DNA from 2 places in the Herbiconiux sp. 11R-BC genome. Region 2 is predicted to be linked to the other one. Evidence: riboswitches for the same ligand, from Rfam matches in the RefSeq annotation. Region 2 holds a riboswitch; the other holds the start of a gene.

Region 1 (6,650 bases), on a different contig from region 2:
AGCCAGGTGCGCCTTGGCGGCCACCGGACCGACTCCGGGCCCGCCGCCGCCGTGCGGGATGCAGAAGGTCTTGTGCAGGTTGAGGTGCGAGACGTCTCCGCCGAAGTCGCCGAAGCGGGCGAAGCCGAGCAGCGCGTTGAGGTTCGCCCCGTCGACGTAGACCTGGCCGCCGGCCTCGTGCACGAGCCGGCAGATCTCGGTGACCTCGTGCTCGTAGACGCCGTGGGTCGACGGGTAGGTGATCATGAGCGCGGCGAGCTCGGAGGCGTGGGCCGCGATCTTCTCGCGCAGGTCGCCGAGGTCGACGTTGCCGAGCTCGTCGCAGGCGACCACGACCACCTTCATGCCCGCGAGCACCGCGGAGGCGGCGTTCGTGCCGTGCGCGCTCGAGGGGATGAGGCACACCGTGCGCTGCAGCTCGCCCCGTGAACGGTGGTAGCCGCGGATGGCGAGCAGTCCCGCGAGCTCGCCCTGGCTGCCCGCGTTCGGCTGCAGCGACACCGTGTCGTAGCCCGTCACCTCGGCGAGCCAGCGCTCGAGCTGGTCGATGAGCTCGAGGTAGCCGCTCACGTCGCTCTTCGGGGCGAAGGGATGCACGCCGGCGAACTCGCTCCAGGTGACGGCCTCCATCTCCGAGGCCGCGTTGAGCTTCATCGTGCACGAGCCGAGCGGGATCATCCCGCGGTCGAGCGCGTAGTCGTAGTCGGCGAGACGCTTGAGGTAGCGCATCATGCTCGTCTCGGAGCGGTGCGTGTTGAACACCGGATGCGTGAGGAAGTCGCTCTCGCGAGCCAGGTGCGCGGGCAGTCGCTCCGCTCCCCGGGCCACGAAGGCGAAGTCCCGCGACTCGGGGCCGCCGAAGGCGCGCGCCACGAGATGCACGTCGGCGAGGGTGGTGGTCTCGTCGACCGAGACGCCCACCGTGTCGGCGTCGACCCGCAGCAGGTTCGCGCCGAGCTCCTTCGCGGCCGCGACCACCGCATCCGCTCGCCCGGGAACGCGGGCGAGCAGAGTGTCGAAGAACTCGTCATGCGTCAGTTCGATGCCGAGCTCCTCCAGGTACGACGCCAGCAGCCCGGCGTGCCAGGCCACCTGCCGGGCGATCGCGCGCAGCCCGTCGGGCCCGTGGTAGACCGCGTACATGCCGGCCATCACGGCCAGCAGCACCTGGGCGGTGCAGATGTTCGAAGTGGCCTTCTCGCGCCGGATGTGCTGCTCGCGCGCCTGCAGACTGAGCCGGTAGGCGGGGTGGCCGGCCGCATCCACGCTCACGCCGACGAGCCGGCCGGGCAGTTGCCGCTCGAGACCCGCGCGCACCGACATGTAGCCGGCGTGCGGGCCACCGAAGCCCATCGGCACGCCGAAGCGCTGGGTGGTGCCGACGGCCACGTCGGCACCGAGCTCGCCGGGCGCGCGCAGCAGGGTGAGCGCGAGCAGATCGGCCGCCACCACCGCGATGCCGCCGGCCTCGTGCACGATCGAGATCACGTCGGCCGGGTCCCAGACCCGGCCGGAGGCGCCGGGGTACTGCACGAACACGCCGAACGCGCCGTCCGGCCCCGCGACCGCCGAGGCGAGCGGATGCGCGTGGTGCGACGGGTGGTCGACCGCGTCGAGCACGAGCTCCACGATCTCGATGCCCACGGCCTCGGCGCGGGAGCGCAGCAGCGACTTGGTCTGCGGGAAGGCGTCGGCGTCGACGATGAACCGCGCCGAGGTGGACTTGCTCGCCCGGCGCGCCAGGAGCATCCCCTCGACGGCCGCGGTGGACTCGTCGAGCATCGAGGCGTTCGCCGTGGCGAGCCCGGTGAGGTCGGAGACCATCGTCTGGAAGTTGATCAGCGCCTCGAGCCGCCCCTGCGAGATCTCGGGCTGGTAGGGCGTGTACGCGGTGTACCAGCTGGGGTTCTCGAGCACGTTGCGCTTGATGACGGCGGGGGTGACGGTGTCGTAGTAGCCGAGGCCGAGATACGACTTCGCCACGGTGTTGCGGGAGGCGAGCTCCCGCAGCTCCGCGACCGCCTCACGCTCGGTGGCGGCATCCGGGATCAACGACTCGCCGAGCGAGCGGTCGAGCTGGATGCTGCGCGGCACCGCCGCGGCCATCAGCTCGGCGACGCTCGCGTAGCCCACGGCCTCCAGCATGCGGGCCTGCGCCCGGGCATCCGTGCCGATGTGGCGCGAGGAGAAGGCGGACGGGGAGAGGGCAGTAGGGTCTGTCATCCGGTCACTCGCCGATCAGCGCGGAGTACTCGTCGAAGCTGAGCAGCGGCGGCAGCGCGCTGAACTCCACCTTGAGCAGCCAGCCCTCGCCCAGCGGGTCGCTGTTCACGAGCTCGGGCGAGTCCCCAACGGCGGAGTTCTTCTCGAGCACCGTGCCGTCGACGGGGGCGAAGAGCTCGCCGACCGACTTGGTGCTCTCGATCTCGCCCACGACGGTGCCGCCCGAGACCTCGGTGCCGGCGTCCGGCAGGTCGAGGTAGACGATGTCGCCGAGCTGGGCGGCGGCGTAGGCGGTGATGCCGATCGTGGCCGTGGTGCCGTCCACCAGCACCCACTCGTGCTCGGCGGTGTAGCGGAGTTCGTTCTGTTCGGGCATGTCAGTCCTTCTTCCGGCGGTAGAACGGGAGGGGGGTGGTGCGGAAATCGAGGCGTTTGCCCCGGATGTCGACGCTCACGACGGTGCCGGGTTCTGCGTACCGTGGGTCGACGTAGGCCAGGGCGACCGGATGCCCGAGGGTCGGCGACAGGGCGCCGCTCGTGACGAGGCCGATCGGGGTGTCGGTGTCGGGGGCTCCGCCGCCATCCGCGGGCGCGTACACGGCGTAGTCGGCGCGCGCGGCGCGCTTGCCCTCGGCGACGAGCCCCACGAGAACAGGAGCGCCCTCGGGGGCTCCGGCCTCCAGGGCCGCCTTGCCCACGAAGTCGGGCTTCGAGAGCACGGGCACCCGGCCGAGCCCCGCCTGCGAGGGGAAGGTCTCGAGCGAGAGCTCGTGGCCGTACAGCGGCATGCCGGCCTCGAGGCGCAAGGTGTCGCGGCTCGCGAGTCCGGCGGGAACGAGGCCGGCGGCGGATCCGGCGGCGACGATCGCGTTCCAGAGCGCTTCGGCGGCATCCGGATGCAGGTAGAGCTCGAAGCCGTCCTCGCCGGTGTAGCCGGTGCGGGCCACGAGAATCCGTTCGCCCTCGAAGGTGCCCGGGAGGCAGCGGTAGTAGCCGAGCTCGGCGAGCCCGGGGACGTCGACCCCGGCGGCGGCCTCGAGGATGCCGAGCGAGGCCGGGCCCTGCACCGCGATCAGCGCCACCCCGTCGCTCTCGTCGGCCAGCACGGCGTCGAAGCCGTCCGCTCGCTCCGCGAGGGCGGCGGCGACGGGCGCCCGGTTGGAGGCGTTGGCCACCACGAAGAACTCCGCGTCGCCGACGCGGTACACCACGAGATCGTCGATGATACCGCCCGTGGGCGCCAGCAGCAGGCTGTACTTGGCCTGCCCGAGCTCGATCGCCGAGAGACGCCCGGCGAGCGCGAAGTCGAGGAAGGCGCCCGCCTGCGGGCCGCTCACGCGGAACTCCGCCATGTGCGAGAGGTCGAACAGGCCCGCCGACGAGCGCACCGCGTGGTGCTCGGCGAGGTCGCTCGAGTAGCGCACCGGCATCTGCCAGCCGGCGAAGTCGGTGAAGGTGGCACCGGCGGCCACGTGCACGGCGTGCAGAGGCGAGTAGCGGGGCGCGGAGGCGTCGGCCTGGGCGGGCTCGCCCGGCGTGCCGTGCTGCAGGAGGTGCGGTGAATCCACTGGCGTCGTCATGAGTTCTCCGGTGTCGTCGCAGAGTCGCCCCTGCGCGGGTCGGGAGCGCTGTGCGCTCGTGAGAACTCCCCCTCTGTCATCGTGCCTGAGAGATTCACGTCGCGCCCGGCATCCCGGTCGTTCGACGCTTTCACCGTGGGCGAGCCGCTGTCAATGCCGCGGACTGCTTTCCAGAGTGGCCAGTTCGACGCGGTACGGGGACCTGAGAGATTATCGGAGAGGATTGCTCCTTCGGTGCCACCGGGCTGGACTGCCCGGACGGCTCTCCCGCGTCGGCCTGATGGCCGGCGGTATTCAGTTGTGGTGAAGTGCTCGAGGCGCCTCGCGAACGAGCATAGCGCCGATCGTCAGGAGCGATCGCCCTCGATCAGGCGCGTCGCACGCGGTACTGGTTGACCAGGGGGCAGTCGAAGGGGTCGGGAGCGGCGAGACCCACCTTGTTCATGTAGGTGATGACCTGCTTGTGCGCCTCGAGCAGCGAGGTCTGCGTGTACGGGATCTTGTGCGTGGCGCAGTACTCCTCGACGATCGGGCGCACCTTCACCAGGTGCGGCCGGGGCATCGACGGGAAGAGGTGGTGCTCGGTCTGCAGGTCGAGGCCGCCCATGAAGATGGTCATGCCCCAGCCGCCCTTGATGTTGCGGGAGGAGAGCACCTGCTTCGAGAGGAAGTCGACGCGCGAGCCGGCCGGGAAGATCGTCATGCCCACGTGGTTGGGGGCGAAGGATGCTCCCATGTAGAGGCCGAACACGGCCAGCTGCACGCCGAGGAAGGCGAACGCCATGCCGATGGGAAGGAAGTAGAAGACGACCGCGATGTAGGCGACGAGGCGCACACCGATGAACCAGAGCTCGAGCTTGCGGCCCTGCACCGGTCCGCGGGCGAACAGCGTCTTGAACGACAGGTAGTGCAGGTTGATGCCCTCGAGCAGCAGCAGCGGGTAGAGCGCCCAGCCCTGGCGGCGCACCAGCCAGGCGGCGATTCCGCGCGTCTTGGCAGCATCCTCTTCGAGGAACACCACGGTGTCGGGGTCGATGTCGGGGTCTTTGCCCACGGTGTTCGGGTTGCCGTGGTGGCGGGTGTGCTTCGTCATCCACCAGGTGTAGCTCATGCCCACGAAGGCGGTGGCGAGGGTGCGGCCGGCGCGGTCGTTGGCCTTGCCCGACTCGAACACCTGACGGTGCGAGGCCTCGTGAGCCAAGAAGGCGAACTGGGTGAAGATGATGCCGAGTGCGCCCGCGATCAGCAGCTGGTACCAGGTGTCACCCAGCAGCACGAAGCCGACTCCGGCGCCCAGCAGGGCGAGAACGAGCACCGAGAACATCACGATGTAGAAGGTGCGGCGCTTTCGCAGCAATCCCATGTCCTTCACCGTGGCCAGCAGCTCGGAATAGGCGGCCGTCGGATGCGCGGCCCCTGTCTTCCGGGGGGATGTGGCGCGCGGGGTGGGGCTGTTGGTGATGCTCACTGGGCCTTCTCACTGGAGTCGTGTTCGACTTCACAGCCGCGGTGCGAGCGAATTGCCCTCGTTCAGATGTTCTCAACTTAGGGGGTGAACCTGCGGATTGACCCGGGACACGGTGAACACCGAGCGTCAATCCTGCCCCGGTCCTGCCCCGGTCGGGGTGACCGCGGGCACGAAAAAACCCGCGCCGCCGAAGCGGACGCGGGTTCTTCGAAGGGGAGAACTACGCGATGGGCGTGATGTTCTCGGCCTGCAGGCCCTTGCGGCCCTGGGTGACGTCGAACTCGACGCGCTGGTTCTCTTCGAGGTTCTTGTAGCCGTTGCCGGTGATGCCGGAGTGGTGGGCGAACACGTCTTCTCCACCGTCATCGGGGGAGATGAAGCCGAAGCCCTTTTCGGAGTTGAACCATTTCACGGTGCCTTGAGGCATTGTTTTCTCTTTTCGAGGTAAGCGGTTCCGCCTGTCGGAACCTACCGTCGCGGTGTACTTTGTTCCGCTCCTCAGAAAAACAAGCCCTGCCCCGAAACCGAGGCGAAGACCCTATTCAAGATTCATGGGTAACACAACAACTGGGACCAGCTTACCCGCGCCCTGAGCTTTTGGCTACGGTCTGCGCATCGAGTCGGCCTGCAGTTCGCCGCCGGAGCATCTAGAATTCTCGTGCCGCTGTCTGCGCACGTCCCCGCTGCCGCCTGAAAGGTCGACGATCATCGCCCCGCTAAGCATCCCGAGTCCCGACCAGGCCTTCGCCTCGTTCCCCGTGTTCGGGCTGACGATCCACACCTACGCACTCTGCATCCTCGCGGGCATCATCGCGGCGATGTTCATCGTGAACCACCGCCTCACCAAGCGCGGCGGCGAATCCGGCATCGTGATCGACATCGTGCTCTGGGCGGTGCCGCTCGGCATCATCGGCGCTCGCGTCTACCACGTGCTCACCCACGTGGGCGACTACTTCTATCCCGGCGCCGACCTCTGGAAGGTCGTGCAGATCTGGGACGGCGGCAACGCGCTGTACGGCTCGCTCATCGGCGGAGCGCTCGGCGCCTACATCGGCTGCCGCATCACGGGCATCCGCCTCTGGTCGTTCGCCGACGCGCTCGCCCCGGCGATGCTCGTGGCGCAGGCGCTGGGCCGCCTCGGCAACTGGTTCAACCAGGAGCTCTACGGCCTCCCCACGACGCTTCCGTGGGGACTGCAGATCGATCCGAAGGTGAGCCCCGCGTTCCCCGCGGGCCTTCCTGCCGACACGCTGTTCCACCCGCTCTTCCTCTACGAGATCATCTGGAACCTCGTGGGCGTCGCTCTGCTGCTCCTCCTCGAGCGCCGCTTCCGCCTGCGCTGGGGCAAGCTGTTCGCTCTCTACCTCATCTGGTACGGC
Region 2 (6,650 bases):
ACCCGCTCGCGGTCGTGATGGGCGACCTCAACGTGGGCCACCGCCGCCTCGACATCAAGAACTGGCGCGGCAACCAGAAGCGCGCCGGATTCCTGCCTGAGGAGCGCGCCTACTTCGACAAGTTCCTCGGCGCCGAAGACGACCCCGACTACAACAAGGGCGCCGGTCTCGGCTTCGTCGACGTGGGCCGCCGCTGGGCGGGCGAGGTCGAGGGGCCGTACACCTGGTGGTCTCAGCGTGGCAAGGCCTTCGACACCGACACCGGCTGGCGCATCGACTACCAGCTCGCCACCGCCGAGCTCGCCGCCACCGTCACGGACTACGCGATCGACCGCGCCCCGTCGTGGGACACCCGGTGGAGCGACCACGCCCCCGTCGTGGTCGACTACGCGCTCTGACCTTACCCACCCCGCAGCTCTACTCACCGATTGACAGCACAATGCCGATTGACAGCACAATGCCGCTTGACAGCCCCCTGACCGACATCGAACGCCCCGACATCGAACGCCCCCGCCTGCTCTCGGGCATGCAGCCCTCCGCCGACTCGCTCCACCTCGGCAACTACATCGGCGCCCTGCTCAGCTGGAAGGCCCTGCAGGAGACGCACGACGCCTTCTTCTTCCTGGCCGACCTGCACGCCATCACCGTGCCGCAGGACCCGGCCGAGCTGCGCGCCAACACCCGCCGCACCATGGCGCAGTACATCGCCGCCGGCATCGACCCCGCGAAGTCCACCCTCTTCGTGCAGTCGCACGTGCCCGCCCACGCCGAGCTCGCCTGGGTTCTGAACACCCTCACCGGTTTCGGCGAGGCCGCACGGATGACCCAGTTCAAAGACAAGGCCGCCAAGCAGGGGCAGGAGGCCGCCTCTGTGGGCCTGTTCACCTACCCCATCCTCCAGGCCGGTGACATCCTGCTCTACCAGGCGGTCGACGTGCCCGTGGGTGAAGACCAGCGGCAGCACATCGAGCTCACCCGCGACCTCGCGACCCGCTTCAACTCGCGCTTCGGCGACACCTTCACCGTGCCGAAGCCCTACATCCTCAAAGACACCGCGAAGATCTTCGACCTGCAGAACCCCGGCGCGAAGATGTCGAAGTCGGCCGAGTCGCCGACCGGGCTGATCTGGCTGCTCGACGAGCCGAAGGTCACCGAGAAGAAGATTATGCGCGCAGTAACGGATGCCGACGGCGAGGTGCGCTTCGACCGCGAGGCGAAGCCGGGGCTGGCCAACCTGCTCACGCTGTTCGCGATCCTCGGCAACCGCAGCATCGAATCGGTGGTCGAGGAGTTCGCGGGCGGCGGCTACGGCACGCTCAAGAAGGCCCTCGCGGCGATCGTGGTCGAGACGGTGGAGCCCATCCGCACCCGCACCCTCGAACTGCTCGAAGACCCGGCGGAGCTCGATCGCATCCTCGCCGCCAACGCCGAGAAGGCCAACGCGGTCGCCGAGCAGACGCTCGCCACGGTCTACGACCGCGTCGGCTTCCTGCCGCCGTTGCGCCGCCACCGCTGAGGGCGGCGCGCCCTCAGCGGGCCTCGTCGCTCGCGCCCACGATCTCCTCGCGCACCCGGCGCAGGTCTTCGAGCAGCGACCCGATCAGGATCCAGTGACTCGGGTCGGGCACGACCGCCTGCAGCGGTGAGGTGAGCGCGGGCACCTCGTCGGCGAGCGTCTCGGCTTCGCCGACGGGCAGCGCCGCGTTCACCATCACGAGCCGGAGATCGTGGGCGGCCCGGCGGATCTCCTCGGCGATCGCCGTCGCCAGGGGCTCCTCGTGCAGGGCCTCGTCGAAGTGGTCGTTGAGCGCCCGCGCCATGCCGAGCACGCGGGTCACGACGATGCCGAGCATGGTGAGCAGCTCCGCGTCGGTCGTGAGCACCTGACGGTGGGTGTTGCGCCGAGGATTGAACTTGAGGCTCTCGAGCGCGGTGTCGATGGCGGCCTGCGCCTTCGCCTGCATCGGCCGCAGCAGCCGGCCCTCCACCAGGAGCTGCACGCGGTACTTCTCGTCGGTGGGCGAGCTCAGCACCACCGCGAGACCGTCCAGAGTCTCGGCCACCTCGCGGCCGAGCGCCGCGACGGCCTCGTGGGCCGGGCGGATGGCCACGGGCGGCACGATCAGCCAGTTCACGATGACGCCCAGCACCGCGCCGATGATGGTCTCGATGATGCGCTCCACCGCGTAGCCCGGCGTGTTCGCACCGATCGAGAGCACGAGCATCGCGCTGATCGGGATCTGCACGGTCGACGACTGCGGGAACCGCAGCGCCCAGCCGATCAGCAGCGAGATGACGATGGCGGCCAGGATGAGCCAGCTCGGCGCCCCGAACACGAGCGCCACGAGGTAGGCCACCACGACGCCGACGATCACGCCGATGGACCGCTCGACGGCCCGGCTGAACGACTGGTTCACACTCGGCTGCACCACGATGATCGCGGCGATCGCACCGAACACGGGCGGCTGCCCCGGCGCGATGAGCGAGCAGACGATCCAGGCGATGACGGCGGCCGCGGCGGTCTTCAGCACCTGCAGCAGCGGCGTGCGGGCCGAGGCCTGGAAGGCGCGCGCCGGCGCGAGGGAGGCCCGGGCGAGACTCGCCCAGCGAGCAGAACCGGCGTTCGACGTCACCACTCCACAGTAACCGTCAGCACCCGGCCGTCAGCACCCGGCCGTCAGCACTCCACCACGTTCACGGCGAGGCCGCCGAGCGAGGTCTCCTTGTACTTCGAGCTCATGTCGCGCCCGGTCTCCCGCATGGTCGCGATCACCTGGTCGAGACTCACGTGATGGCTGCCGTCGCCCCAGAGCGCCATCTTGGCCGCGTTGATGGCCTTCGACGCGGCGATCGCATTGCGCTCGATGCAGGGGATCTGTACCAGCCCGCCGATCGGGTCGCAGGTGAGCCCGAGGTTGTGCTCCATCGCGATCTCGGCCGCGTTCTCCACCTGCTCGGGCGTGCCGCCCATCACCTCGGCGAGCCCGGCGGCCGCCATCGACGAGGCCGAGCCGACTTCGCCCTGACAGCCCACTTCTGCCCCGGAGATCGAGGCCTGCTCCTTGTAGAGCACGCCGACGGCCGCGGCGGCGAGCAGGAACCGGACGCACACCTCGTCGTCGGAGAGCCCCACGGCGAGGTAGCGCCGGGCGTAGTGCAGCACCGCCGGCACGATACCGGCCGCGCCGTTCGTGGGGGCGGTGACCACGCGGCCCCCGGTGGCGTTCTCCTCGTTCACGGCGAGTGCGACGAGGTTGACCCACTCCTGCCAGAACTCGGGCGCGCGCTCGGGGTCTTCCCGGCGCAGTCGCTCGCGCCACTCGGGCGCACGGCGCCGCACGCCGAGGCCTCCGGGCAGCACGCCGGTGCGCGCCAGGCTCGTCTGCACACAGGCATCCATGACGTCACGGATGGCGAGCAGCCGCGCCCGCACCTCGTCGACGGCGTCACCGACGGCGCCGGGCCGCCGCTCGGAGTCGCGATCGCCGCCGAGCGCCACCTCGTTCGCGAGCATCACTCCGCCGAAGCCGAGACCGGTGGACCGGGCGTGGCCCACCAGCTCGGACGCGGTGCGGAACGGGTACGGGACGACCGCACCGGATGCCTCCGGCGCATCATCCCCACCGTCGCGCTCTACGAATCCTCCACCGACGGAGTAGTACGTCTCCGTGGCGAGCGCCTCCCCCTGGGCGTCGAAGGCCGTCAGCCGCACCGCGTTGGTGTGCCGCGGCAGCACGGTGAGCGGATGCATGACGAGCGATTCAGGCCCGAACGGCACCGGATGCGTTCCCCCGAGCAGCACGGGCTCGCCGCGCTCGTGGGCAGCGCGCCGCGCATCCACCTCCTCGGGCGTCACCGTCTCGGGCCGGTAGCCCTCCAGCCCGAGCAGCACCGCCATCGGTGTGCCGTGCCCGACTCCGGTGGCCGCCAGTGATCCGTAGAGGTCGACCCGCAACGACGCCACGTCGTCGACGAGCGACCGGATGCCCGCGACGAACGACGCGGCCGCCCGCATCGGCCCCACGGTGTGCGAGCTCGACGGGCCGATGCCCACCGAGAAGAGGTCGAAGACGCTGAGTGTCATGGGGACTCCTGCCGAGGCGGCCGGGGTCGCCGATGCGACGCCGGTTCTGCCTCTCCACTCTGTCCCTGACCTGAGAGATTCCGCGGCGGTGGCCGCTTGCCCCTTCGGTGGAGCCGGGTGCTGCGGATGCGCCACTCGGCTCGCTCTTCAGAGTCGCCCGGCTCCGCCTGCCGGTGGCAGTCAGGGCCGGCCACGGCGGTGCGGGGGCCTGAGAGTTTCCCGGAGAGGAATTGCTCCTACGGCGCCTGCCCGACGGTTCTCGGGAGGACTCTCCCGCCGTGACACGAAGGCGTGTTCGATGGGCCCGAACCTACCTCATCGACAGGTGCGGCGCCAGAGGGGCGCCCGCCGGCAGTTCAGCGGCGAACGGGGAGCGAGCTCAGGACATCGAGGTGGTCTTGCCCACCGACTCCACCTTGGCGGCCGCCGCCGCAGCCGCGGTGGCCGCGGCACCCGCGCTCGAGCGGCCCGGTGCGAACACCCAGAGGCGGTAGAGCGCGAAGCGGAAGACGGCGCCGAGCACGAGGCCGATGACGTTGGCCACGTTGTCGGCGAAGAGCGAGGTGAAGTGCAGGCCGTAGTGGGACACCCACAGCACGCCGAGGCCGATGCCCATGCCCAGCAGGCTCACGAAGAAGAACTCGAAGCTCTCGCGGGCCATGTCGGCCCGACGGCGCTCCTTGAAGGCCCAGTAGCGGTTGCCCAGCCAGTTGACGAGGATCGCCAGCACCGTCGACACGATCTTGGCCATGACCGAACCGCCGTGCACGACCGCGGGGTCGAAGACCGTGGCGCGCAAGAGGTTGAAGACGCCGAAGTCGACGATGAATCCGAGGCCACCCACAAGACCGAAGCGAATGAATTCCGTTGCCAGAATGCGGACACGGGTCCGTGTAAGAGAGGCACTGCTCATGGATGATCAACCGATTCTGACGTACGAATACAAGAAGAGGACTTGTCGTATCTTCCAGGGGAATGCTGAGCGTAGCTGGGGAAACCGAACAGAAGACGCCAATGACCCTTTCAGCGCCACATCGCGAACCCGAACGATTTCACGATACCCTGACTGATTCCGAAGCGGCGATTCGAGAAGGTCACGAGACGGTCACGGTCTTTCCCGCATCCGAATGCGTCGTGAAGTGACCGGGAATATGCGTCCGGCCCGCGCGTTGAGCTATAAAGAGATGTAAGCAACGTGCTCCGGGGTCAGTGAGATTCTGAACCGGCGGTGACAGTCCGCGAGCTGACGGCGACCTGGTGACAGGGCGCCGGAGGTTGATTCGGTGGAATTCCGAGACCGACGGTTATGGCAGGTCGGAAGACCAGCCTCAGTCCGGATGGGAGGATGCACGCGCGGGTTCCGTCGTTCCTGGCGACCCGCGGGCGCTGCTTCAGCGCAACCCCGGAGTCCGTCGATGACGAGACCGAGGACGAGATGAGCGCAGTTCTGAGTGAGGCCGAGGCCATGGCCCGCGCGCTCGAACTCGCGTCGCGCGGCCCGCGCCACGGCGTGAACCCGCAGGTCGGCTGTGTTCTGCTCTCCCCCGCCGGCGAGGTGCTCGCCGAGGGCTGGCACCGCGGCGCCGGCACGCCGCACGCCGAGGTGGACGCGCTGAGCGCGCTGACCGACCCGGCGCTCGCCGCAGGAGCCACCGCCGTCGTCACCCTGGAGCCGTGCAACCACCAGGGCCGCACCGGCCCGTGCAGCATCGCCCTGATCGAGGCCGGGGTCGCCCGCGTCGTGTTCGCGATCGCCGATCCGGGTGTGCGCTCCGCGGGCGGCGCCGAACGGATGCGCGCGGCCGGCGTCGACGTGCAGCAGGGCCTGCTCGCCGAAGCGGCGGAGGAGTTCATCCGCCCGTGGCTGACCAGCGTGCGCCTGCACCGGCCCTTCGTGACGGTGAAGTGGGCGTCGAGCCTCGACGGTCGTGCCGCCGCGGCCGACGGCACGAGCCAGTGGATCACGGGCCCGGAAGCCCGCGCCGACGTGCACCGGCGTCGCGCCGAGGCCGACGCGATCGTGGTGGGCACCGGCACCGTCCTCGCCGACGACCCGGCGCTGACGGCGCGCGACCCCGACGCCGACGGCGCACTGTTCCCCCATCAGCCCGCGCCCGTGGTGATCGGCACGCGGGCCGTGCCCTCCGGGTCGCGGCTGCGCGAGCATCCGCTGCCCCTCCGTCACTACGCCACGCACGAACTCGCCGACGTGCTCGACGCGCTCTACGCCGACGAGGTGCGCTCGGTGTTCGTGGAGGGCGGGCCCACGCTGGCGAGCGCGTTCCTCGCCGCCGGCCTCGCCGACGAGGTGCTCGTCTACCTGGCCCCGACCTTGCTCGGCGGCCCCCGCACGGCCCTCACCGAACTCGGCGTCGGCACCATCGAGGCGCAGCGCCGTCTCACCATCACAGACCTCAGCAGACTGGGCGACGACATCCGCCTCGTCGCACGACCACGACCGGGCGCCTGGGCGCCCACGAAGGAGTAGCGGTGTTCACGGGAATCATCGAAGAGCTCGGCGAAGTGCTCGCCCTCGACGAGACCGCCGACGCGGCCGTCATCACGG

What was found. Region 2 has a riboswitch for glycine ahead of VD659_RS01770 (L-serine ammonia-lyase). Riboswitches for the same ligand answer to the same signal wherever they lie in the genome.
Region 1: linked by a shared signal. The riboswitch ahead of gcvT (glycine cleavage system aminomethyltransferase GcvT) and the one ahead of VD659_RS01770 (L-serine ammonia-lyase) in region 2 are both predicted to bind glycine.

Annotation. Positions count from the first base shown of each region.
Region 1 is NZ_JBCEBO010000005.1:86,011-92,660, reverse strand. Features, by position in the region: gene gcvP (aminomethyl-transferring glycine dehydrogenase) at 1-2,223, opposite strand, end outside; gene gcvH (glycine cleavage system protein GcvH) at 2,228-2,599, opposite strand; gene gcvT (glycine cleavage system aminomethyltransferase GcvT) at 2,601-3,803, opposite strand; glycine riboswitch at 3,870-3,982, opposite strand; glycine riboswitch at 3,984-4,083, opposite strand; gene VD659_RS13195 (fatty acid desaturase family protein) at 4,171-5,265, opposite strand; gene VD659_RS13190 (cold-shock protein) at 5,492-5,698, opposite strand; gene lgt (prolipoprotein diacylglyceryl transferase) at 6,030-6,650, shown strand, end outside.
Region 2 is NZ_JBCEBO010000001.1:393,083-399,732, forward strand. Features, by position in the region: gene VD659_RS01755 (exodeoxyribonuclease III) at 1-398, shown strand, start outside; gene trpS (tryptophan--tRNA ligase) at 458-1,516, shown strand; gene VD659_RS01765 (FUSC family protein) at 1,530-2,633, opposite strand; gene VD659_RS01770 (L-serine ammonia-lyase) at 2,678-4,084, opposite strand; glycine riboswitch at 4,134-4,245, opposite strand; glycine riboswitch at 4,271-4,370, opposite strand; gene VD659_RS01775 (GtrA family protein) at 4,464-4,928, opposite strand; FMN riboswitch at 5,277-5,438, shown strand; gene ribD (bifunctional diaminohydroxyphosphoribosylaminopyrimidine deaminase/5-amino-6-(5-phosphoribosylamino)uracil reductase RibD) at 5,520-6,572, shown strand; gene VD659_RS01785 (riboflavin synthase) at 6,575-6,650, shown strand, end outside.